DNA from 2 places in the Streptosporangium sp. G11 genome. Region 2 is predicted to be linked to the other one. Evidence: predicted binding sites of a transcription regulator. Region 2 holds the regulator's gene; the other holds the start of a gene.
What was found. Region 2 encodes LexA, which represses DNA repair genes until DNA is damaged. Its sites were predicted from a motif close to TCGAACANNTGTTCGA; they were not measured.
Positions count from the first base shown of each region.

Region 1 (12,013 bases), on a different contig from region 2:
GGCCTTCGCGCCCGGCTACGACCGGCCGGACGAGGGCGGCTACAACGTCTGGATGCCCGGCATCCCCGCGGCGCCCGCCACCATCGAGGGCGGCGACGTGCTCGTCATCGGCCGGGGCGCGGTGCTGGTGGGGGTCAGCGAGCGCACCCAGCCCCAGGCGGTCGAGATGCTCGCGCGCAGCCTGTTCAAGCGGGGGGCGGCGACGAGGATCGTCGCGCTGGACATGCCGAAGGCGCGGGCCTTCATGCACCTGGACACGGTCATGACCAACGTGGACGTCGGCGTCTTCACCAAGTTCGCGGGGCTGGGCATGCTGCCCTCCTACACGGTCGAGCCCGGCGACAACGAGAAGGAACTCAAGATCACCGACCATCCCCCCGAGGACATGCACCGGGCCATCGCGCGGGCGATCGGGCTGGACGACATCAAGGTCCTCAGCGCGACGCAGGACGTGTACGCCTCCGAGCGGGAGCAGTGGGACGACGGCTGCAACGTGCTGGCCCTGCGGCCCGGCGTGGTGGTGGCCTACGAGCGCAACACCACCACCAACAACCACCTGCGCGAGAACGGGATCGAGGTCATCACGATCCGGGGCAGCGAGCTGGGCCGCGGCCGGGGCGGCCCGCGCTGCATGAGCTGCCCGCTCGAACGCGACGGCGTCTGACGCACCCCGTTCGCCTTCGCGATCGTCGACGCCGGCGTGCCCGTCCCGCGCCGCCCCGGCGGGCATGCGGGCACGCCGCCGATCCCCGTCCGCGGACGGACGTGACCGTCGCACCGGGTATTCCCCGCCGACGCCTCGTTCAAGATCATACGCCCGGCGCCGCGCCCGGCGACAACGTTGCCTCGAATCCAGCAGAAGAGGCGGGAATCCGGCGGAAGTCCCGTAAAAACCGGAGGTTTCACGATGCTCGGTAGGACAAGTGCGGCGTTTGAGGCGGACCCCATCGGACCGGATTCGACATCTTTTTTCCAATCAGCTTGACCTTAGGCGCCCACCGCTTTACCGTCACTGTCCGTAACCACACCTCGTGGCGTTATCGGGTGAACCCTGACGCACCGGTCACCGAAGGTGCCTACCCCGGGCGCCAACCCGGTGAACGGGGCATAAGTTGCGAGGTAGCACAATCAAGTTGAGAGCACTACATAACAGAGCCGGGGGGCCACACCATGCCGTCTGAGTACGCCAAGTCGCTGGGTGCACGACTCCGCGCCATTCGCACCCAGCAGGGCCTGTCCCTGCACGGAGTCGAAGAGAAGTCCCGCGGGCGCTGGAAGGCGGTCGTCGTCGGCTCCTACGAGCGTGGCGACCGTGCCGTCACCGTGCAGAAGCTTGCCGAACTGGCTGATTTCTACGGAGTGCCGGTCTCGGAGTTGCTGCCGGGAGGGGCCGCTCCGAGCCCCCTTGGCCCGACACCGAAGCTTGTGATCGACCTTGAGCGTCTTGCCCAGCTCCCCAAGGAGAAGGCGGGCGCGCTCGCCCGTTACGCGGCCACCATCCAGAGCCAGCGTGGCGACTACAACGGCAAGGTGCTGTCCATCCGCCAGGAGGACCTCCGCTCCCTCGCCGTGATATACGACAAGTCCCCCGGCGAGCTCACCGAGGAGCTCATCAGCTGGGGAGTGCTGGACCCGGAGGCTCGCCGAGCCGTCGAGTCCTTCTGACGGCCTGACCGGTCGTGGGTACGCCGGAACCGGCGTGCCCACCCCGCAGAGAATCTTGCTCACAGCAGAACGTGCCCTTCGTCCCGCCCCCGGCTACAGCCATTGTGGTAGGAAAAGGCAAACATGCATTTAGCGAGATGTGGTGGACATGGCCCCGGGAGATGATCGGCTTGATCACTCTCGATCGAGCCCGAAAAACCGTCTCCGCGCTCTCATGGCGTCATTGGGATCGACCAAGACGCGTGCCTTCCTGCGGCTGCTGACCTCGATCGGCACCACCCAGACCCAGGACACCCTGAAACTCCTGCCGTTCGTCGTCATGGCCGTGGTGGCCCTGATCGACTTCGGCACGGGCCCCACGTCCGGCCTCCTGCCGCTGCTCGCCCTCGGCCCGGCCTTCGCCAGCGTGGCGTGCGGCCTGGCCCGTACCACCGTGGTCGGCGTCGTCGCCCTGGTGCTGTGCTTCGCGCTCGGCGCCTACAACGACATCCTCTGGATGCCCCGCACCGACATCACCCTCCTCGCCATCCTCGGCGTCACCGTGGCCAGCGTGCTGGCCAGCGCCGGGCGGCTGCGCCACGAACACCAGCTCGCCGACGTACGCTCGGTGGCCGAGGCCGCCCAGCGGGTGCTGCTGCGCCCGGTGCCCCGCCGCGCGGGACCGGGCATCGGCGTGGCCGTCTCGTACACCTCCGCCACGGCCGAGGCCAGGATCGGCGGTGACCTGTACGAGGTCGTCACCACCCCGCACGGGGTCCGGATCATCGTGGGAGACGTCCAGGGCAAGGGCCTGGAGGCCGTGGAGACGGCCGCGGTGGTGCTCGGGGCCTTCCGTGAGGCGGCGCACGACGAGAGAACGCTCCAGGGCGTCGTGGCGCGTCTGGAGAACGCCCTGACCCGCGAGCTGTCCGGCGAGCAGTTCGTGACCGCCGTGCTGGCCGAGATCAGCGGTGGTTCCACCATCACCGTCATCAACTGCGGCCACCCGGCGCCCATGGTGCTCGGCGCCGACGGCGGGATCTGGTTCGCCGACCCGCCGGACGAGGCGCTCCCGCTGGGCATGAGCTCCCTCAAGGCCAGCGAGCCGCAGCCGCACCACATCCCGTTCGAGCCGGGCGACCAGGTCCTCTTCTACACCGACGGGGTCATCGAGGCGCGCGACGGGGCGGGCGAGTTCTACCCGCTGCTGGAGCGGGCGCACCTGCTGGACGGCGCCGACCCCCAGGACTCGCTGGACGCCCTCCGCGCCGACCTGCTCAACCACGTGGGCAGGCCGCTGGGCGACGACGCGGCCATGCTCCTGCTGCGTCACCGCGCCGCCCGTCAGAACGCCACGGCGGCGGCCTGAGGAACGGCGGCGTTAAACGTCCCCGTACGTCCTCGTGCCCGCCGGGAGGACCGATGGGCACGGGAACGTACGGGGACGGCGCCGGTGAGCTCTCGGCGCGGCGCTCCCGGGCGGGAGGCCGCTCCGGGCTCTAACCGGCTAGGGGGACCTGGCCGGGGAGCATGGGCTGGCTCGGCACGCCGAGCAGCTTCTCCACGGTGGTGACGAAGCGCTCGGCCTCGGAGATGAGCTCCTCGGCGTCTCGCGAGGACACCGTGCGGGTCAGGCCCGCCTCGGCGGCGGCCCTCTTGGCCGCGCTCGTCTCGAAGTAGGGGGCCCACTCGGCCAGGCGGGGCTCGGCCTCGGGCAGCAGCTCCCAGGCGCTGCGCAGCCTGCGCCTGCGGCCCTGCATCGGACGGGGACGGGCCGCCAGGACGGCGGCGGCCGCCCTGAGCGCGGCGAGGTGGGCCGCGACGTAACGCGCGGCGGAGGTCCGGGCGGCGGCGGCCTCTTCGAGGCAGTCGCGCGCGTCTGTGAGGTGCGCCCGCACCGTGGGGGACAACCGGGGCCCACCGGAATCGCTGAGCCGAGGGGTCATAGTGCTTCAGCCTCCTTGGTCGCAAGCGGCTCCGGCGTTTTCGCCGGTGGTATCACACTCTCAGACCCCACCGACAAACCCACCGGACGGCCGGACGAGGAGCTTCCCCTCTCCCCGCCCGCCCTGACCTGGCCCGATCGTCTTCGCCGAAGACGTGGACCCGATCGGCCGCCCTTAGAACACGAGCCGCGAGCCCCGTGTCATCACATCGAACATAAATTCGACCACTAATACTGTCAAGTAAAACGGCGAACAAAAGTTCGATCTTCGGGTGTGTGAGGGCGGGCGGGCACGCGAAAGGGCCCCGGGAGATCACCGTCTCCCGGGGCCCCGTTCGCCGCCGGCGGGGTCTCCCCCGCCGGATCGCCCGCTCCGCCGCCCTACCGGACGAACCTGCCCCGGACGTGCACCGGCACTCCCGCGCCGAGCAGGCCGGGAAGGACCTCCGCCACGTGCATCGGCAGCCGTACGCAGCCGTGCGAGGCGGGCGCCAGCGGCACCGACAGCGCGCCGTGGAAGGCGATGCCCCCGTTGAAGAAGATCGGGTTGTAGAGCTGGCCCAGGTAGGACTTGTGCCAGCCGTCTCTGCGCCAGGTGGTCTTGTAGTCGCCCGTCGGCGTGCGGGCGTCGCCGCAGAACCGCTGGGCCCTGCCCTCCCAGGTCGCCGTCTCGCAGTAGGAGATCCCGCTGCCGGAGGAGGTGTGGCTGACCAGCCTCACCACGCCGCCGACGTAGAGGACCATCACCTGCTTGGCGAGGTTGACCTCGACCCGGGTCGGCTTCCCGTTGGGAACGAGCACCTTCGGCGCCAGCGGGGCCTCCAGGGCGTCCCAGGTCCGGCGCGCCACGGTGCTGGTCGGCGAGAGGCCGTTGACCTTCTGGAAGGCCCAGACCGCAGCCAGGGTCGCCCCGCCGTAGCGGCCGTCGATCCTGCCCGGGGCGTAGCCGAGCTCGGCCAGCCGGGTCTGGAGCGTCCTCACCGTGGCGCCCTTCGCGCCGAGCCTGAGCGTCCTGCCGGGTGCGACGAACGGGGCCGCCCCCGCCGTCACGGTCGCCACGGCCGAAGAGGCCGGGGTGGCAGGGGAGGCCGAGGTCTGGGCCGCGGCGGCACCCGCGGAAAGGGTGACGCCCGCGGAAGAGAGGAGCACGGCCCCCGCCGTCATCAGCGCGGCCACTCCCAGCCGCTGTCCAACCCCCACTTTCAATCAACTCCTCATATCACTATGGATCAGGTCAAGGGACCATAGCGCACGGTTTCCCCGCGCAGGAGGCCGGTTATAGACCGGCAATCAACGGTCAATCTGTTTAGAGTGTCCGCGTGTCAGAAAAGTTGCATCCGAACATCGAGAAGGTCGCCGCCGTCCTGCGAGAGCACGGCGTTCCCGGCGAGATCGTCATCTTCGCGGAGGCCACCCCGACCGCCGCCACCGCGGCCGCGCAGCTCGGCTGCGAGGTCGGCGCCATCGCCAACAGCCTGATATTCGACGCCGACGGCGAGCCGCTCCTGGTGCTCACCAGCGGCGCCCACCGGGTCGACACCGACCTGATCGCCAGGACGGCCGGCGTGACGAGGGTGAGGCGCGCCGACCCCGCCTTCGTGCGGGCGGCCACCGGCCAGGTCATCGGCGGCGTCGCCCCGATCGGTCACCCCGCCCCGGTCAGGACCCTGGTCGACACCTGGCTGGGTAAGCACGAGGTCGTCTGGGCCGCCGCGGGCCATCCGCACACCGTCTTCCCGACCTCCTTCGACGAGCTCGTCCGCATCACCGGCGGGGTCCCCGTCGAGGTCGAATGACGGCTTTCCGCGACGCCTGAGCGCCGTGCTCACGACACGGCGCCGGGCCGGGCCCACCGCGCCGGCTCGGCCTGGACGGCCCGGACGGCCCGCACGACACCCGCGAGAAGCCGGTCAGGCCGCCCGGGGCCGGTCTGCGGGCCGGCCCCGGGCGGCGGTAAACCTCGTGGTGAACGCCGGATACCGCTCCCCCACCTGGCGGAAACCCGCGCCGCGCCCGCCCTGCTAGGGTGCGACGCGTGATCGGACTGCGACGGATCGGCCCCGACGAGTTCACTCTCCGGCTGGACGCGGTCCTGCGCGTCTACACCGAGGCGATGAACCCGCCCGCCGACCAGGTCGCCGGCCGCAGGCTCATCATGGGAAACCACGCCACCCATCCCGCCTTCACCTGCCTGTTCGCCGAGCTCTCCGACGGCACCCCGGTGGGCATCGCCTACGGCTTCCACGGGGTTCCCGGCCAGTGGTGGCACGACGTGGTCAGGCGGGCCCTGGCGGAGAAACACGGCGAGGGCAGCGCCCGCGGCTGGCTGGGCGACGCGCTGGAGCTCGCCGAGATCCACGTCCACCCCGACTACCAGGGCAAGGGCATCGGCCGGGCGATGATCACGGGCATGTGCGCGGGCCGCCTGGAGCGCACCGCCGTGCTGTCGACCCGCGACCAGCCCACCGCGGCCCGGCACCTCTATCGGAGCGTCGGCTTCGTGGACCTGCTCACGCAGTTCGTCTTCCCCGGCGGGCACGAGCGCTACGCGATCCTCGGGACCGTCCTGCCGCTGGACGGCTGAGCCACCGCCACCCGGCGGGCGGCCTCCGCGACCCCGTTCTCCGCCGGGACGCCGCCCTCCCCGGACGTCCCGCACCGGCGCGCGCCTCTCCCGCGAAACCGGCCCGCGCGATCAGGCGGGCCGGGTACGGTGCGACGGGACCGGGCGGCCACGCCAGGCCCCGGGTGCCGCGTCCCAGGCGGGGCCGGGGGCGGCCCGGCGGCGTCAGACCGGCAGCGGGGCGGTCGGCGACGTGTGGTCGAGGGCCTGGAAGACCTCGCGGGTCGCGCTGGAGCGGTTGAAGGTGATGAAGTGGATGCCGGGGGCGCCCTCGTCGAGCAGGGTCTGGCAGAGCTCGGCGGCGTGCTCGATGCCGAGGCTGCGCACCGCGGCCGGGTCGTCGGCGACGGCCGCGAACCTCTCGGCCACCTCCGGCGGGAACGGCGCGCCGGAGAGCTGCTCGGACCTGGCGATGGTGCTCATCTGCGTGACGGGCATGATGCCGGGGATGATCGGCGTGTCACACCCGCTGGCCGCCACCCGGTCGCGCAACCGTAGGTAGTCCTCGGCACGAAAGAACATCTGGGTGATCGCGTAATCGGCGCCCGCACGGCACTTGCGCACGAAGTATTCGGTGTCCGACTCGATCGAGCCCGACCTGGGGTGCTTGTAGGGGAAGGCGGCCACGCCCACGCAGAAGTCGCCGGACTGGCGGATCAGCCGGACGAGCTCCTCGGCGTACAGGACGCCCTCGGGGTGGCGCACCCACTCGCCGGTCACGTCGCCGGGCGGGTCGCCCCGCACGGCGAGGATGTTGCGCACCCCCGCTCCCGCGAAGCGGCCGATCAGGTGGCGCAGCTCGCGGACGGAGTGGTTGACGGCGGTGAAGTGGGCGACCGGGGTGAGCGTGGTCTCGTGGGCGAGCCGCTCGACGATGTCGACCGTGCGGTCGCGGGTGCTGCCGCCCGCGCCGTAGGTGACGGACACGAAGGTGGGGTGCAGCGATTCCAGCTCGCGAACCGCGCGCCAGAGCTGACGCTCCCCCTCGTCGGTCTTCGGGGGGGAGAACTCGAAGGAGAACGAGCGGGCACCGGCGGCGAGGAGCTCGCGGACGGTGGCGACACGATCAGGGAGGACAGATGCGCGACCCAGAGCCATGGGGTCAAGGATACTTGCCCGGCCGTCCGGGCGCCCGGACAGATCTTCCCCGCCGCCCGCGGAACGGGCTTGTGACAATTACCGCGTAAAACAACCACCCCTCTAGATCGAAATGTCCCCTTGGACCGTTAATCTCATTACCTGACCTCCTCCTGCCGCCGAAGCCGGGGGATTCCAATTTTCATAGATTGGGTTTCCTGCCGCATGCCCGTCGCACGGAACCCGGAGGTGTCGTGCCCCACATTGGTCCCACAGGCGTTCCACCTCTCCGCCGGGCCGGCGGAGAGGATCTTGTCGATCATGCGTACGGTGGTCGGGGTGTCATCACCGCCGGTCACGCCGCCGGGACGTACGGCGTCGTACCGCGTTTTCCCCCCAGAGCTGAAGCCCAGGGTCTCCACACTGGAGGTATTCGATGATCACTTCTGCAGCCGCGCTGGACACGATCCGCTCCGAGGTGGACCGTTCTCTTCGGCGATTCGTCGAACAGCAGCGCCCGCAGGTCAGCGCTCCGGAGCTGGCGCCGCTCGTCTCTGCGGCCGAGGACTTCCTCGCGGGTGGCAAGCGGCTGCGACCCGCCTTCTGCTACTGGGGCTGGCGCGGCGCGGGCGGGGGTGACGATCCCGCGCTCTTCTCCGCCGCGGCCTCGCTGGAGCTGCTCCAGGCCAGCGCCCTGGTGCACGACGACGTGATGGACGCCAGCGACCTGCGCCGGGGCATGCCCTCGGTGCACCGCAGGTTCGAGGAGCTGCACAGGAAGGCGGGCTGGCACGGCTCGGCCGAGCAGTTCGGCGAGGGGGCGGCCATCCTGCTGGGCAACCTGATGCTGATCTGGTCCGGGGAGATGTGGCGGAACAGCGGCCTGCCGGCCGCCTCGCTGGCGGCGGCGCAGAAGGTCCACGACGACATGCGCACCGAGCTGATGTGCGGGCAGTACTTCGACCTGCTGGAGCAGGCGCACGGCGAGGGCACCTTCGACAGCGCGCTGCGGGTCGCCCTCTTCAAGAGCGGCAAGTATTCCGTGGAGCAGCCGCTCAGGCTCGGCCTGGTGCTGGCGGCCCGGGGCAGGGAGCCCTGGATCGACCGGCTCTGCGAGGAGTACGGGCAGTCCGTGGGCATCGCCTTCCAGTTGCGCGACGACATCCTCGGCGTGTTCGGCGACCCGGACGAGACCGGCAAACCGGCCGGCGACGATCTTCGAGAGGGCAAGCGGACGATGCTCATCGCCCGCACGCTCGCCGTGGCCTCGGAATCCCAGGCCCAGGTGGTGCGCACCACGCTCGGCGATCCCGGCCTGGACGAGGCCGGGATCGACCGGCTGCGCCGGATCATCGAGGAGACGGGGGCCCTCGTGGCGTGCGAGGACCTGATCAAGGGGTATCTGGAGAACGCCCTCGGCTCGCTGGAGGGCGCTCCGATCCTGCCCGAGGCCCGCGCGGCCCTGGCCGACCTCGCGGTGGCCGCCACCTCCCGGCGGACCTGACCGCGCGTCCGGGGCACACCCGGCCGGTCCGCGACGGGTCGGCGAACAGACCGGACCTCCCGGCCGGAGAATTCGGCGAACAAAGCAGACCGCCCGGCCGGAGAATTCGGCGAACAGGCCGGACCGCCCGGCCGGGGAAACGGTCCTCGCCGGGCGGATGGCCTCAGGCGGGGGCGGCCAGCCTCCGCTTGAACTCCTCGGCCGCCGCCTTGGGGTCGTCGGCCTCGGTGATGGCCCGCACGACCACGACCCGGCGCACGCCGTACGACATGACCTCGTCCAGGTTGGCGAGGTCGATGCCGCCGATGCCGAACCAGGGCCGGTCGGTCTCCAGCGCCGCGGCATGCCTGAGCAGGCCGGGGCCCGGGGCGAACCTGCCGGGCTTGGTGGGCGTCGGCCAGATCGGGCCGCAGCAGAAGTAGTCGACACCGGGCTCGACGGCCGCGGCGGACGCCTCCTCGGGGGCGTGAGTGGAACGCCCGATGAGGATGTCGTCGCCGAGTATGTCGCGCGCGACCCGTACCGGCAGATCATCCTGGCCGAGGTGGAGCACGTCGGGACGGATCGCGTAGGCGATGTCGGCCCTGTCGTTCACGGCCAGGAGGGTGCCGTGGCGGTCGCAGGCCTCGCGGAAGACGGCGAGGAGATCGAGCTCCTCGCGCGCCTCAAGACCCTTCTCGCGCAATTGCACGATGTCGACGCCGCCCGCGAGGGCGGCGTCGAGGAAGTCCGCGAGATCTCCCCGGTCACGGCGCCCGTCCGTACACAGATACAGGCGGGCGTCAGAAACCGAGGGCTTGGGCACGTCTCTTCACCTCGGTGTGGCGACCCGCCACGATCGCGTCGACCGGCGAGCCCGGCAGCGTGTCGTCGGGGGTGAAAAGCCAGCGAAGGGATTCGACGTCGTCGTATCCGGCGTCCAGAAGCACCGTGAGGGTGCCGGGGAGGCCCTTGACGACGTCTCCGTCGGCGAGGAACGCGGCGGGGACCTGCGGCTCGCCGCCGCCCCTGCGCACTCCGATGAGCTTGCGGTCCTTGAGAAGTTGCTTGGCGCGACCGGCGCTCAGGTTGAGCCTTCTGGCCACCTCGGTCAGGGTGAGCCACTCGCCCACCAACTGGTCGGTTTCCCGGTCGATCTGCGCAACAGAAAGCGTCACGAATCCACCACTACCACATCGAGCCCTTCGCCAAACACCTGGCGGCGAGGTTACGCCACCGTACAGTCGCGCAACGCTATCGCAGGGTCGGTGAGGCGGTGGACGTCGAGGCGCTGCCCGCCCTCGATGAGACGGCGTCCCTGGACGAGGTCGCGGGGGCGGTTGACCGACAGTACCGCGGTGAGCCGGTCGTCCTCGGTCACCCAGCAGACCGCCCATCTGGGCTTCCCCTCGGCCGCCGGGTCGCCGCGCCGGATCATGCGGGCGCCGTCGTGGTGGCCGGCGTACTGGACCATGTGGCCGAACTGCTCGGACCAGAAATAAGGGACCGGGTCGTAGACGGCGGCGTCGCCGACGAGCGTGGCCGCCGCGACGTCCGGGGCGCCCAGGGCGGTGTCCCAGTGCTCGACCCGGAGGCGGAGGCCGTAGCGGCGCGACCACCAGGCCGCGCAGTCGCCCACGGCGACCACGTCCGGCAGCGAGGTGCGCAGGTGCTCGTCGGTGACCACGCCGTTGTCGAGCCTGATGCCGGACCCGGCCAGCCACTCGGTCGCGGGCCGCACCCCCACGCCGGTGACGACCACGTCGGCCTCGATCGCGGAGCCGTCGGCCAGGGTGAGGCCCCCGTGGTCGACGGAGGCGACCATGGTGCCCAGGCGCAGGTCGACGCCCGCCTCGGCGTACCAGGGGGCGGTGTACGCGCCGACCTGGCCGAGGGCGGCGGCCAGCGGGGTGTCCGCGGCCTCGACGACGGTCACGGCGCAGCCCGCCCTGCGGGCGGCGGTGGCCACCTCGGCACCGATCCAGCCCGCGCCGACGACGGCGACCGCGGTCCCCTCGCCGAGCAGGGAACGCAGCCGGAGCGCGTCGTCGATGGTGCGCACCACGTGCTGGGGGCCGTCTCCACGCAGCCTGATCGGGCGGGCGCCGGTGGCCACGACCAGGCCGTCGTAGGCCAGCTCACCCTCGGTGGTCTCGACCACGCCGGGGTGGAGCCCCTTGGCGGACACGCCCGCACGGAAGTCGACCTCGAGCGCGTCGAGGTCGGAGTCGACGACCGTGGAGTCGGTCTCGCCGAGCAGCACTCCCTTGGACAGGGGCGGGCGGTCGTAGGGCCGGTGCCGCTCCTCTCCGATCAAAGTGATCTTGCCGCCGAACCCGCGGGCCCGTAACGCCTCCACGCTGCGCACGCCGGCCAGGCCGGCTCCAACCACCACGACATGATTCACACTTCCCGACCATAAGCGGGAACCCCGTACTCCTACCAACGGTCGTTGATAACGAAAACGGGATTTACCTCACATCTGACGCGCTGAGCGTGTTGTCCGAGCCCTTAGGGTGGGGGGAGAAGACGCGCGGGAGCCCGGAACGCACCGGGCTGAGAGGAGGGCTGCGGGCGAAGAAGGACCCCTGTGAGCTGGTGATGTGCGAGGAGACGCGCCCCGTGGCGCGGTCCGGCACGGCACGGGCGAGCGAGGTCCTGAAACGGCCGCGAGCGAGCCCTCGACCGCCACGAACCTGATCCGGGTCATGCCGGCGAAGGGAGCGGAGCACGTATGGCGGACCATTTCGATCTCCTCGTCGTCGGCGGGGGCGTGATCGGCCTGTCGGTGGCGTGGCGAGCCGCCACCCGGGGCCTGAGAGTCGCGGTGGCCGACCCCGCACCGGCCTCCGGCGCCTCGCACGCGGCGGCGGGCATGCTGGCCCCGGTCAGCGAGGTCACCTACACCGAGGAGCCGCTGCTGCGGCTGGGCCTGGCCTCCCTGGAGCGCTGGCCCGCCTTCGCCGCCGAGCTGGCGGACGCCAGCGGGCACGACCTCGACTACCGCACCGACGGCACGCTCGACGTCGCCTTCGGATCGGACGACCTGGCCGCGCTGGACGACCTCGCCGCCTTCACCGCCAAGCTGGGCCTGCCCGCCGAGCGGCTCACCGGCCGCGAGTGCCGCCGCCTGGAGCCCATGCTGGCCCCCGCCGTCCGCGGCGGCCTGCTGGCGGGCGGTGACGCCTGGGTGGACCCCAGGAAGGTCACCACGGCGCTCCTGGCGGCCCTGGAGCGCGCG
Region 1 covers NZ_JBPJUQ010000004.1:127,989-140,001, forward strand. The annotation lists gene ACSDR0_RS05880 (arginine deiminase) at 1-664, shown strand, start outside; gene bldD (transcriptional regulator BldD) at 1,171-1,665, shown strand; gene ACSDR0_RS05890 (PP2C family protein-serine/threonine phosphatase) at 1,880-3,013, shown strand; gene ACSDR0_RS05895 (SAV_6107 family HEPN domain-containing protein) at 3,144-3,590, opposite strand; gene ACSDR0_RS05900 (L,D-transpeptidase family protein) at 3,971-4,789, opposite strand; gene ACSDR0_RS05905 (YbaK/EbsC family protein) at 4,909-5,385, shown strand; gene ACSDR0_RS05910 (GNAT family N-acetyltransferase) at 5,625-6,173, shown strand; gene metF (methylenetetrahydrofolate reductase [NAD(P)H]) at 6,378-7,310, opposite strand; gene ACSDR0_RS05920 (polyprenyl synthetase family protein) at 7,726-8,793, shown strand; gene thiE (thiamine phosphate synthase) at 8,957-9,598, opposite strand; gene ACSDR0_RS05930 (Rv2175c family DNA-binding protein) at 9,576-9,950, opposite strand; gene ACSDR0_RS05935 (NAD(P)/FAD-dependent oxidoreductase) at 10,001-11,167, opposite strand; gene thiO (glycine oxidase ThiO) at 11,507-12,013, shown strand, end outside.
Region 1: the regulator LexA is predicted to act here: its motif matches at 3,839-3,854, upstream of ACSDR0_RS05895 (SAV_6107 family HEPN domain-containing protein).

Region 2 (12,013 bases):
GAGACCGGCGTCGCCACCGCCGGTGACGGCGCGATGGTCAACTCCGGTCCGCTGGACGGCCTGACCAAGGTCGACGCGATCCGGAAGATCATCGGGGTGCTGAGCGAGCGGGGCACCGGCCACTCCACGGTCAACTTCCGGCTGCGCGACTGGCTGCTGTCCCGCCAGCGCTTCTGGGGCTGCCCGATCCCGATCATCCACTGCGCCGACTGCGGCGAGGTCCCCGTCCCCGACGACCAGCTGCCCGTCACCCTGCCCGACATGCGTGGCGAGGCCCTGGCGCCCAAGGGCGTCTCCCCGCTGGCCTCGGCCGAAGACTGGGTCAACGTCTCCTGTCCCAAGTGCGGCGGCCCGGCCAAGCGTGACACGGACACGATGGACACCTTCGTCGACTCCTCGTGGTACTTCCTGCGCTACGTCGACCCGGCCTACGAGGACGGCCCGTTCGACGCCGAGCGTGTCCGCAAATGGGGCCCGATCGACCAGTACATCGGCGGCGTCGAGCACGCCGTGCTGCACCTGATGTACGCCAGGTTCTTCACCAAGGTCCTGCACGACATGGGAATGATCGACTTCGTCGAGCCCTTTACCCGCCTGCTGAACCAGGGGCAGGTCATCAACCAGGGCAAGGCGATGTCCAAGTCGCTGGGCAACGGCGTCGACCTGGGCCAGCAGATCGACGCCTACGGTGTCGACGCGGTCAGGCTGACCGTCGTCTTCGCCGGACCGCCCGAGGACGACATCGACTGGTCCGACGTCTCCCCGGCGGCGTCGCAGAAGTTCCTGGCCCGCGCGTTCCGCGTCATGGCCGAGGCCGGTGCGGCCTCGGCGCCCGGCGTCGACGTCACCGCCGGAGACCTGAACCTGCGCAAGGTCGTCCACCACACCATCGACGAGGTCACCAAGCTGGTCGACTCCCACCGCTTCAACGTCGCGGTGGCCCGCATGATGGAGCTGACGAGCGCGGCCCGCAAGGCCATCGACTCCGGGCCCGGCGCCGCCGACCCGGCGGTCAGGGAGGCCGCCGAGACCCTGGCGGTCATGCTGTCCCTGGTCGCGCCGTACGCGGCGGAGGAGGGCTGGGAGCGGCTGGGACACACCGCCTCGGTCGCCACCGCGGGCTGGCCGACGGCCGACCCGGCGCTGCTGGTCCAGGAGTCGGTCACCTGTGTCGTCCAGGTCGCGGGCAAGGTCCGTGACCGGCTGGAGGTCTCCCCGGAGATCTCCGAGGCGGACCTGGAGGCACTGGCCCTGGCGTCGGAGAAGGTCCGGTCCTTCCTGTCCGGTACGCCGCGCAAGGTGATCGTCCGCGCGCCCAAGCTGGTCAACATCGTCCCGTAGGCGCCGTCCGGAGGCCGTGCGGCGCGGTCTCGGGGTCGTCGTGGTCACTCGGGGGCGCCCGCCCGGCGCTCCCGAGCGGCCACGGAGCAACCGGCGTGTCTTCGCGCTCACTTCGAGCCGGGCAGGCTCCCGCGTCAACCGGTGTGTCCTGCGCTCACGTCAACCGATGTCTCCCCACGCCCATCTCGACGGGTGGGCGCGGGCCCGCCGGCGCGGGCTCTTCTCGTGGCGCACCGTCACCTGAAAACGCCGGGTGGGTGGTGTCCCGATATCGGGACACCACCCACCCGGCGTGTCGCGCGTCCTTCGGCGTGTCGCCCGAAGGCCGGTGGCGCGTGGTTCGGAGCTCGCGTCGAGGCGGTGCGGTTCAGCGATTCGGAGCGCGCGTCGGAACGGTGCGGTTCAGTGGTTCGGAGCGCGCGCCAGAACGCGGGGAGGGCGGTTCGGAGCTCGCTCGGGACGCTCGCGTCAGAGCTTGCGGAGGACCGCGACGACCTTGCCGAGCACGGTGGCCTCGTCACCGGGGATCGGGTCGTAGTTGGGGTTGTGCGGGACCAGCCAGACGTGGCCGTCCCTGCGCTTGAAGGTCTTGACCGTGGCCTCGCCGTCGATCATCGCCGCGACCACGTCGCCGTTGTCGGCGACCGGCTGCTGGCGTACGACCACCCAGTCACCGTTGGCGATGGCGGCCTCGATCATCGAGTCACCGGTCACCTGGAGGAGGAAGAGCGTGCCCTCGCCGACAAGCTGCTTGGGCAGGGCGAAGACGTCCTCGATGCTCTCCTCGGCCAGGATGGGGCCACCGGCGGCGATCCGGCCGACGAGGGGCACGTAGGCGGCGGTCGGACGGCTGACCGGAGTCTCGTCCTCGCCGGAGTCGGGATCCACCCACAACACGGGCTCGCCGGGAAGACGGACCTCCAGGGCGCGGGGGCGGTGCGGATCACGCCGCAGATAGCCCTTGCGCTGCAACGCCGTCAGCTGGTGCGACACGCTGGAGGTGCTGGTGAGCTGCACCGCCTCGCCGATCTCCCGCATGGACGGCGGGTAGCCGCGCTGCTGCACGGAATCGCGGATCACTTCAAGGATCTTCCGCTGCCTGGGGGTGAGGCCAAGGGAGTCACGCCTTCGCACCGCCAGGTCGCTGGCGGCCGAACCGTTCTCGTTGTGCTGGCTCATACGAACTCCTCGCCTCCCGGTCTGTATTTAACGCGTCGCACACAGCGACCATACCTCGGCCGAAGATCATATTCAAACAATTGTTCGAATGTCCTCGAAATCGGCGACGCCGTGGTGTACAACATCGTACGGGAGTTCGATCGACATCGTGTTCGATTCGCCGATCTTTCTTCGACATGTGTTCGGCCAGGTCGAGGGGATGGGGGCCACCGTGAAACCGACCGCGACGACACCACGATCCAGGACCGCGCCGAGGGTCCGGGCGGCGCAGAGATCACCGGGGGCGCCGCGCCTGCGGCTCGTGCCGCCTCCGAGACCGGAGCAGGAGCCGGGCCCCGCGCCGGAGTCGGCGCGCGGGCCCGAGGCGGGGCCGGAGCCGGAGTCCGGACGGGGCTCCGTGCCGAGGCCGCGCCCCGGGCGTGAGCCGGGACGGAGGCCGGGGCAGGAGCCCGAGCGGGCGTTCGAGCGCGAGCCGGTGCGGGGGCCCGGCCGCGAGACCGGAAGAAAGGCCGTGCGCGAGCCGCGACAGGGGGCCGGCCGGGAGTCCGGGAGAAAGTCCGGGCGCGAGCCGGGGCAGGCGTTCGGGCGCGAGCCGGGGCGTGGGGCCGACCGTGGGCAGGGGCGGCCGTCCGGGCGCGAGCGGAGACGGCGGCCCGGCCGTGAGTCGGTGCCGGGGCTCGTCCGGGAGCCGGAGCCGGGGGCCGGACGCGCGTCCGGGCCGAGGCCGGCGACGGCACCGGCGGCGGACCCCCGCCGTCCCGGCGCCAGCCGATCGGGCGCCAGTCGGCCGGGGAGCGGCCGATCGGGGGCCGGCCGGCGGCCGATCCGGCTCACCCGGCGTGGCAGGATCGTGGCGGTGGCGGTGCTCGTGCTGGTCGCCCTGGGGGTGCTCTGGATCGGCGGGCGCATCGACATGGCCTCGGCGGGCGAGCGGGAGGGCCTTGAGAGTCTGCCGCGGATCACGGTGCACGCCGGCGACACGCTGTGGGAGATCGCGGACGCGTTGACGGAGGAGGCGGACGCCGGGCCGATGGTCCGTCGGATCATGGACCTCAACGGGCTGTCCGGCTCCGAGGTCCGGCCGGGGACCCGGCTCTATCTCCCCGAGGGCCTTGTCCCCCTGAGGTGAGGCCGGCCGATGGAGCGGGTGGCCGAAGGGCTCACCTGACAGGTCGCCTGGGACGATTGTGAGGGAAGTGACGCCCGGGGCGGGAGGGGCCTCGCCCGGGCGGCGACACGCCGGGATGTGACGGCTGATCAGCGACTTCACGCGGCAAGGTCGTTTCAACTTGCGTTCATGGTCGAGCGCTTCTACGGTTGGACCACAACATCTAGTGGCTGCATCGCAACCCTTCACCACAGATTGTGTTTCCATTACCGCATCTCGACTATTCGAAGATGTGTGCGCGAGCGTCTAGGCGCGCGTGCCGTGGGCAGGTGAGGTGGGTCGGCCGCTCTCGGTAGGTCAAGGAGGCGACACGCGTGCATTGTCCGTTCTGTCGCCATCTGGACACCCGAGTTATCGACAGCCGGGCCACCGAGGACGGCGGGGCCATCCGCCGCAGGCGCACGTGCTCGGAGTGCGGGCGCAGGTTCACCACGCAGGAGACCGTCCTGCTCATGGTGAGCAAGCGCAGCGGTGTGACGGAGCCGTTCTTCAGGGACAAGGTGATCGCCGGGGTGCGGCGGGCGTGCCAGGGGCGGTCCGTCAGTGAAGACTCCCTGGCGCAGCTGGGCCAGCGGGTCGAGGAGAGCATCCGGGCCACCGGATGCGCCGAGATCGCGGCCCACGAGGTCGGGCTGGCCATCCTGGGTCCACTCCGCGATCTGGACGAGGTGGCGTACCTGCGGTTCGCCTCCGTCTATCGGGGGTTCGAGACGCTGGCCGACTTCGAGGCGGAGATCGAGCAGCTCCGGGCGGAGCGCTCCACCAAGCAGGACTGATGCAGACCCCGGGCGCCGGGGGTGAGGCGGCGCGTTGGTGTGGTCCGATTCGAGGGTTCTACGGAGCCCCAGGAGGGGGAAGTCATGACGGAGACTGTCGGCGCGGTGACACGTGGGAGCAAGAGGCCGCGTAGGGGCCTGAAGATGAAGCGGATCTTCACCACGCCAGGTGTGCACCCCTATGACGAGCTGGTCTGGGAGCGCCGTGACATCGTCATGACCAACTGGCGCGACGGCTCGATCAACTTCGAGCAGCGCGGCGTCGAGTTCCCCCAGTCGTGGTCGGTCAACGCCGCCAACATCGTGACCACCAAATACTTCCGTGGCGCGGTCGGCACCCCGCAGCGGGAGTGGAGCCTCAAGCAGCTGGTCGACCGGGTGGTGGGCGTCTACACGCGTACGGCGGTCGAGCACGGTTACTTCGCCACCGACGAGGACGCCGAGATCTTCGACCACGAGCTCAAGCACGCTCTGGTCAACCAGGTCTTCAGCTTCAACTCGCCCGTCTGGTTCAACGTCGGCACCGCGTCGCCGCAGCAGGTCAGCGCCTGCTTCATTTTGGCCGTCGACGACCAGATGGAGTCGATCCTCGACTGGTACAAGGAAGAGGGCGTGATCTTCAAGGGGGGTTCGGGCTCCGGCGTCAACCTCTCCCGGATCCGTTCCTCCAAGGAGCTGCTCTCCAGCGGCGGCACCGCCAGCGGCCCGGTCTCCTTCATGCGCGGTGCCGACGCCTCCGCGGGGACCATCAAGTCCGGGGGCGCCACCCGCCGCGCCGCCAAGATGGTCGTCCTCGACGTCGACCACCCCGACATCGAGGAGTTCGTCGAGACCAAGGCGCGCGAGGAAGACAAGATCCGCGCCCTCCGCGACGCCGGGTTCGACATGGACCTGGGCGGCAAGGACATCGTCTCCGTCCAGTACCAGAACGCCAACAACTCCGTGCGCGTCTCCGACGAGTTCATGCGCGCGGTGGCGAACGGCGAGGAGTTCGGCCTGCGCGCCCGCCTCACCGGCGAGGTCATCGAGAAGATCGACGCCAGAGAGCTGTTCCGCAAGATGGGCAAGGCCGCCTGGGAGTGCGCCGACCCCGGTGTCCAGTACGACGACACGATCAACGACTGGCACACCAGCCCGGAGACGGGCCGCATCACCGCCAGCAACCCCTGCTCGGAATACCTGCACCTGGACAACTCCTCGTGCAACCTGGCGAGCATCAACCTGCTGAAGTTCCTGAAGGACGACGACACCTTCGACATCGAGAACTTCGTGAAGATCACCGAGCTGGTCATCACCGCGATGGACGTCTCCATCACCTTCGCCGACTTCCCGACCGAGAAGATCGACCAGACCACCCGCGCCTACCGCCAGCTGGGCATCGGCTACGCCAACCTCGGCGCGCTGCTCATGGCCACCGGCCACGCCTACGACTCCGACGGCGGCCGGGCGGTCGCCGGGGCCATCACCTCGCTGATGACCGGCGTCTCCTACCGCCGCAGCGCCGAGCTGGCCGCGGTCGTGGGCCCGTACGACGGCTACGCCCGCAACGCCGACGCGCACAAGCGGGTCATGCGCAAGCACAACGACGCGAACGACACCCTGCGCACGTTCGACGAGATCGACGGGGCCATCCACCGCGAGGCCTCCCGCCAGTGGATCGAGTGCCTCAGGCTCGGCGACAAGAACGGTTACCGCAACGCCCAGGCCTCGCTCCTCGCCCCGACCGGCACCATCGGCCTGATGATGGACTGCGACACCACCGGCATCGAGCCCGACCTCGCCCTGGTCAAGTTCAAGAAGCTCGTCGGCGGCGGCTCCATGCAGATCGTCAACCAGACGATCCCCCGCGCGCTGCGGCGGCTGGGCTACCAGGAGGAGCAGGTCGAGGCGATCGTCGAGTTCATCGCCGAGCACGGCCACGTCGTCGACGCCCCCGGCCTGCGGCGCGAGCACTACGAGGTGTTCGACTGCGCCATGGGCGAGCGCGCGATCGCCCCCATGGGCCACGTCCGCATGATGGCCGCGGCCCAGCCGTTCCTGTCCGGAGCCATCTCCAAGACGGTCAACCTTCCCGAGTCCGCGACGATCGAGGACATCGAGCAGGTCTACATGGAGGGCTGGAAGCTCGGCCTGAAGGCCCTGGCCGTTTACCGCGACAACTGCAAGGTCGGCCAGCCCCTCTCGGTCTCGGGCCGGAAGACCGAGGAGAAGGAGGCTCCGGCGGAGCCGGCGATCCAGGTCGTGGAGATCAGCCGCCCGACCCGGCGCCGGATGCCGAACCAGCGGCCCAGCACCACCACCCGCTTCACCGTGGGGGGCGCCAAGGGCTACATGACCGCCTCCTCCTACCCCGACGACGGCCTCGGTGAGGTCTTCCTGAAGATGTCCAAGCAGGGCTCGACCCTCGCGGGCGTCATGGACGCGTTCTCGGTGGCCATCTCCATCGGCCTGCAGTACGGGGTGCCGCTGGAGACGTACGTCGGCAAGTTCGTCAACATGCGCTTCGACCCGGCCGGCATGACCGACGACCCGGACGTCCGCATCGCCGCCTCGGTGATGGACTACATCTTCCGCCGTCTGGCCCTGGACCACCTGCCCTACGACGACCGCGCCGCCCTCGGGATCTTCTCCGCCTCCGAGCGCGCCGCCCAGCAGCGCGGTGAGGACCCGGCCTCGATCCACACCGACGAGGTCATCGCCGAGCTCGCCACCTCGGCCCCCATCGAGTCGGCCCCCGTCGAGGAGCCGCAGTCCCGCCCCGAGGCGGCACCCGCGGCGGAGGCTCCGAAGCGGGTCGGCTCCCTGGAGTCCCACCAGGGCCGCACCGCCGACGCGCCGCTCTGCATGACCTGCGGCACCAAGATGCGCCCCGCCGGCAGCTGCTACGTCTGCGAGGGCTGCGGCTCCACCAGCGGCTGCAGCTGATTCGGGGCGGGGGAGCGGCGGTGGGCACGGAAGCCGAACCCGCATAGCGCCCGCCGGCGAAGGGGGACCGGAGTCGAGCCCGGTCCCCCTTCGGTCGTTCCAGAAATCGCTGGGACCGGTTTCTTCTCGTGCACATGGACCGGGACCGGTCAGACGGGGTCTGTTCGATTCCACTCCTCGTTTCGGCTGATATGACCTCCCGTGATCAATGTGTTTGATGTCACCGGTGCCTGCCTGGTGAGATCGGCGGGTGATCGGAAAGACGCTGTGGGAACGACGGCTTCATCAGAGGGGTTCCGCTTCGGCTTCGGCTTCGGCTTCGGCTTCGGCGTTGGCGTTGGCGGTGGTGGAACGTGGACGTCAGGCAGCCACTTGTCGATGGGGTGGTTCGAGACGGCGAGGGGTTCGTGGTGGCCGGTGAGAGCGGTGTGCTCTTTCGTCTGCGGTCTGACGGGCACCTCCTGGAGCGGTCCTCATCGGTCGCCAGGGTGGCCGCGCTGCGAGACCTTGGAGCGGGGGAGATGCTCGTGCTGACCAGGGGAACCCTGAGGATGATCGCCATCGATCCATACCGGCGAGCAGATCGTCGCGCCGGGGCGGCGCCGGTCCGGGGGCTGCCGGCGTGCGATGACGCCGGCTTCCGCGGGCGGGAGCCGGGCCCCGGCGATCGCTCGACCGGTGCTCACAGGCGATAGACCCGGCGGGCGGTCGAGGCGAACACGTCCTGGACGGCCTGGGCGGACCGGTGGGCAAGGGCCTCCTGCCAGGTGGAGACCAGGGTGGGCAGGTCGGTCCAGATCTTCTCGACGGGGAAGTTGCTCCCCCACATGCAGCGGTCGGAGCCGAAGGCCTCCAGGCAGGTGTCCGCGACCGCCTCGATCAGTGAGCGGTCCACGCGGTGTACGAACGTGCCCTGGCCGGTGAGCTTCACCACGACGTTGGGCCGCTCGGCCAGCAGTCTCAGGCCGCGTTGCCACTCCGCCACCTTGGACGCTTCGGAGCTGTCGAGCATCCCCGCGTGGACCAGTACGAACGTGACGTCGGGGAAGTCGTCCACGAAGCTCGCGGCGTCGGCCATCTGACCGGCGAACACCTGGAGCTCGAACAGCCAGCCGAGGTCGGCGAGCGAGGCGATGTTGCGGCGGAAGACGGGATCCTTCATGCGGTCGGGGGCGGAGGCGAAACGGAACTCCGGCCGCTCGTGCCAGTGCAGCTGCAGCCGGGTGCCCCTCATGAGCGGGGTGAGCGCGGCCTGGCGGCGCATCACATCCGCCGCGCCCTCGTCGAAGAGGTCCGCGGAGCCGACCACGGCCGTGGGCCAGCCGGTCTCCGCGTGGGTCTCGCGCAGCCAGCGCACCTCGTCCAGGGAGCGGTCGAGCGGCCAGTTGGCCTGGACGTATACCGCGGAGGTGATGCCGCAGGCGGTGGCCTCCTCGACGTACTCGGACACCGGGTAGTCGCGGCGGATCGGTTCGTAGGGGCCGAAGATGCGCGGGATCATCTCTCCGCGGAGCCAGGGCAGGTCGGCGGCACGCCAGATGTGGTGGTGCGCGTCGACGATTTCGGCGGTGGTGTCGTTCATGAGCGGCTTCCCGTGGGTCGTGGAGTGGGCCACTGCCTGGCCGCCGCGTGCCGGGGGCCGGACAGGACCACCGGAAGGCGGCGGACCTCCGCGAGGGCGGTGGGCAGGTCGCGCACACCGCCGAGGTGGTCGAGATGGGGGAGCTGGGCGGCCATGGCGCGCGTGACCGGGCTGTAGGTGGGGGAGCAGGCCAGCGGCGACCACCAGACGAGCCGGTGGCTCAGGCGGGACAGGCGGGCGGTCGCGCGGACCATGGGGACGCAGTCGCCGCGTTCGAGTCCGTCGGAGAGCACGATCACGAGCGCGCCCCTCGCGAGCGCCACGAACCTCGGGACGCCCAGGAACTCGTGCAGTGCCGCCCCGATCGCGGTGCCGCCGTCGGCGTCCGTGACCAGCTCGGACACCGCTCGCAGCGCCCGGCCGGTGTGGGGGTGCGACAGCGCGGAGGTGATCCTGGTGAGCCGGGTGCCGAAGGTGAAGACCTCGGTGCGGGCCGGCGCCGCGCGCAGTGCCGTGTGCGCCAGGCGGAGCAGATCGGGGGTGTGGCGCCGCAGCGAGCCCGAGACGTCGACCAGGATGAGCAGGCGGCGCGGGCGCGGGGGCCGGGCGCGCCGCCGCAGCTCGATGATCTCCCCGTCGTGGCGGTGCGCCTGCCGCCAGGCGTGCCGCACGTCCAGCCGGTCGCCGGACCGCGCCGGGCGCCGCCGCCTGGACGGGGTCGAGGGCAGTACGGCGGGCCAGGCGGTCTCCAGGGCCCGCGTGACCGAGCGCCACCGGTCGCCGGCCGCGTCGAAGTCCCGCCTGCCGTACGTGCTGAGCGTGCTGGCCTCTATGCCGTCGCCGGCCAGCACCTCCCGCGGGGCGGGGTCGTCCTCGCCCGGCCCCTGGGGGGAGGGGACGTCGCTCTCCCCGGCGGGGGGTGGCGGTACGGTCTCCGGAAGGCCGCCCTGCCGGAACCACGCGGTGAAGACCCGGTCGAACGCGGGGAGCTCGCCGATGTCGTGCAGCAGGATGATCCGGGCGTACCAGTACAGGGTGGTCAGGTCGCGCGGCGGTGCCGCGCCGACGACCCGCAGCAGGTCGGCCTGTTTCGGCAGCGCGGTGGTCACGCCCGCGGCGCGCAGCGCGGACAGGAACCCCCACAGGTGGTCGGCCGCGAGGGCGACGGGTTGGGTGTCGCCGGGCGGTTTCTCCGTGAGGGTGGGTTGGGTGTCGCCGGGCGGTTCCTCCGTGAGGGCGACGGGTTCGGTGTCGTCAGGCGGCTTCTCCGTGAGGGGGGTGGGCTCAGGCATCGCCGAACAGCTCCTCCGCGTGCCCGGCGAGCAGCCGGGTGTCCTCCTCGTCCTTGATGAGCAGGCCGAGGGCGCGGCGCAGCGCCACGGGCCAGGGGCTGCCGCCCTCGGCCAGGGCCACCGCGCCCCGGGCCCACTCCACCGACTCGGCGATGCCGGGCCGTTTGAGCAGCGGCAACCCGCGTACCCGCTGGACGGCCCGCACCAGCCCCTCCGCCGCCCGCTCCTCCAGGCCGGGTACGGCCGCGCGCAGGATCGCCCGCTCGCGATCGACCTCGGGGAAGGCGATCCAGTGGTAGAGGCATCGTCGCTTGAGCGCGTCGTGCAGCTCGCGGGTCCGGTTGGAGGTCAGCACCACGACCGGTGGCGTGCGCGCCCGGATGGTGCCCAGCTCCGGGACGGTGATCTGGAAGTCGCCCAGGAACTCCAGCAGGAACGCCTCGAACTCGCTGTCGGCGCGGTCGATCTCGTCGATCAGCAGGACCGCGCCGCGATCGGCCTCCAGGGCGCGAAGCAGCGGCCGCCGCAGCAGGAACTCCTCGCGGTAGAGGTCGCCGACCTCCTGGCCGCGGCTCTCGGCCACCCGTACCTGCAGGAGCTGCTTGGGGTAGTCCCACTCGTACAGCGCCTGTCCGGCGTCCAGCCCCTCGAAGCACTGGAGCCGGATGAGCTCCCGGCCGACGACGCGCGAGAGCACCGTGGCGACCTCGGTCTTCCCGACGCCCGGTTCCCCCTCGAGCAGCAGCGGCCGGCCCAGCCGCAGCGCCAGGTGGACGGCCGTGCACAGGCCCTCGTCGGCGAAGTACCCCTCCCGTTCGAGCGCCGTGGCGAGCTCGCGCTCGTCCAGGTGACGGCCCGCCGAGGAGGACCCGGCGGGCACGGAGGGAACCCCGGAGGGCGCCGTGGCGGACCCGCCGGGCGCCGGGAAGGCTCCGGAGGGCGTCGTGGAGAACCCGGCGGGCGCGGGAGGAGTCCCGGGGGGTGCCGTGGAGAACTCGCCGGGCGCCGGGGAGGCCCCGAGAGGCGTCACAACTGGGCGTGCTCGGTCGTGAGCAGGTGGATCCGCTGGGTGGTGTGCGCGGCGGCGTCGGCCGCGGCGGCCTTGCCGTGCTCGGAGCCGAACGCGGCGACGCGGGCGGCGTCGTCGTCGAAGTAGAGCTCGTTCACCGAGTCGAACGGCGCGTCCTCGCCGTTGCTGACGCTCACCGTGTACTTGCGCAGCCCGGGAAGCTTCTTGGCGAACTCGACGTGGTCCTCCACGACCCACTTCGCGAACTCCTCGTGGGAGAGGTTCTCCGCGCGCTTGAGCAGTGACACGACTTTCAGCATGGTTGTCGGTTCCTTTGGATCAGGTGGGTGTTCAGGCGTCCTCGCGCGAGGCCATCTCGCGCGAGGCGTCCTCACGCAGGGCGTCCAGCCCGCGCAGGACGCGTTCGGGGGTGAAGGGCATCGCCGTGAGGCGCACGCCGCAGGCGTCGAAGATGGCGTTGCCGATGGCCGGGATCGGCGCGTTGGCGGTCATCTCGCCGATGCCCTTGGCGCCGTAGGGGCCGTTGCCCGCCGGGCGTTCCAGGAACAGGCTGTGCTGTACGGGGATGTCGGCCGGCCCCGGCATGAGATAGTCGGCGAAGTCGCGGGGCCCGTGGTCGCGCCGCGGGTAGTAGGGCTCGGTGGTCTCGAACAGGGCGTGCGACATGCCCATCCAGGCCCCGCCCTCGACCTGCTGGGTCGCCATGGCAGGGTTGAGCGC
Region 2 covers NZ_JBPJUQ010000074.1:16,372-28,384, reverse strand. The annotation lists gene leuS (leucine--tRNA ligase) at 1-1,341, shown strand, start outside; gene lexA (transcriptional repressor LexA) at 1,810-2,520, opposite strand; gene ACSDR0_RS40395 (LysM peptidoglycan-binding domain-containing protein) at 3,377-3,649, shown strand; gene nrdR (transcriptional regulator NrdR) at 4,003-4,464, shown strand; gene ACSDR0_RS40385 (vitamin B12-dependent ribonucleotide reductase) at 4,549-7,389, shown strand; gene ACSDR0_RS40380 (amidohydrolase family protein) at 8,072-8,971, opposite strand; gene ACSDR0_RS40375 (vWA domain-containing protein) at 8,968-10,263, opposite strand; gene ACSDR0_RS40370 (AAA family ATPase) at 10,256-11,143, opposite strand; gene ACSDR0_RS40365 (EthD family reductase) at 11,290-11,592, opposite strand; gene ACSDR0_RS40360 (xanthine dehydrogenase family protein molybdopterin-binding subunit) at 11,624-12,013, opposite strand, start outside.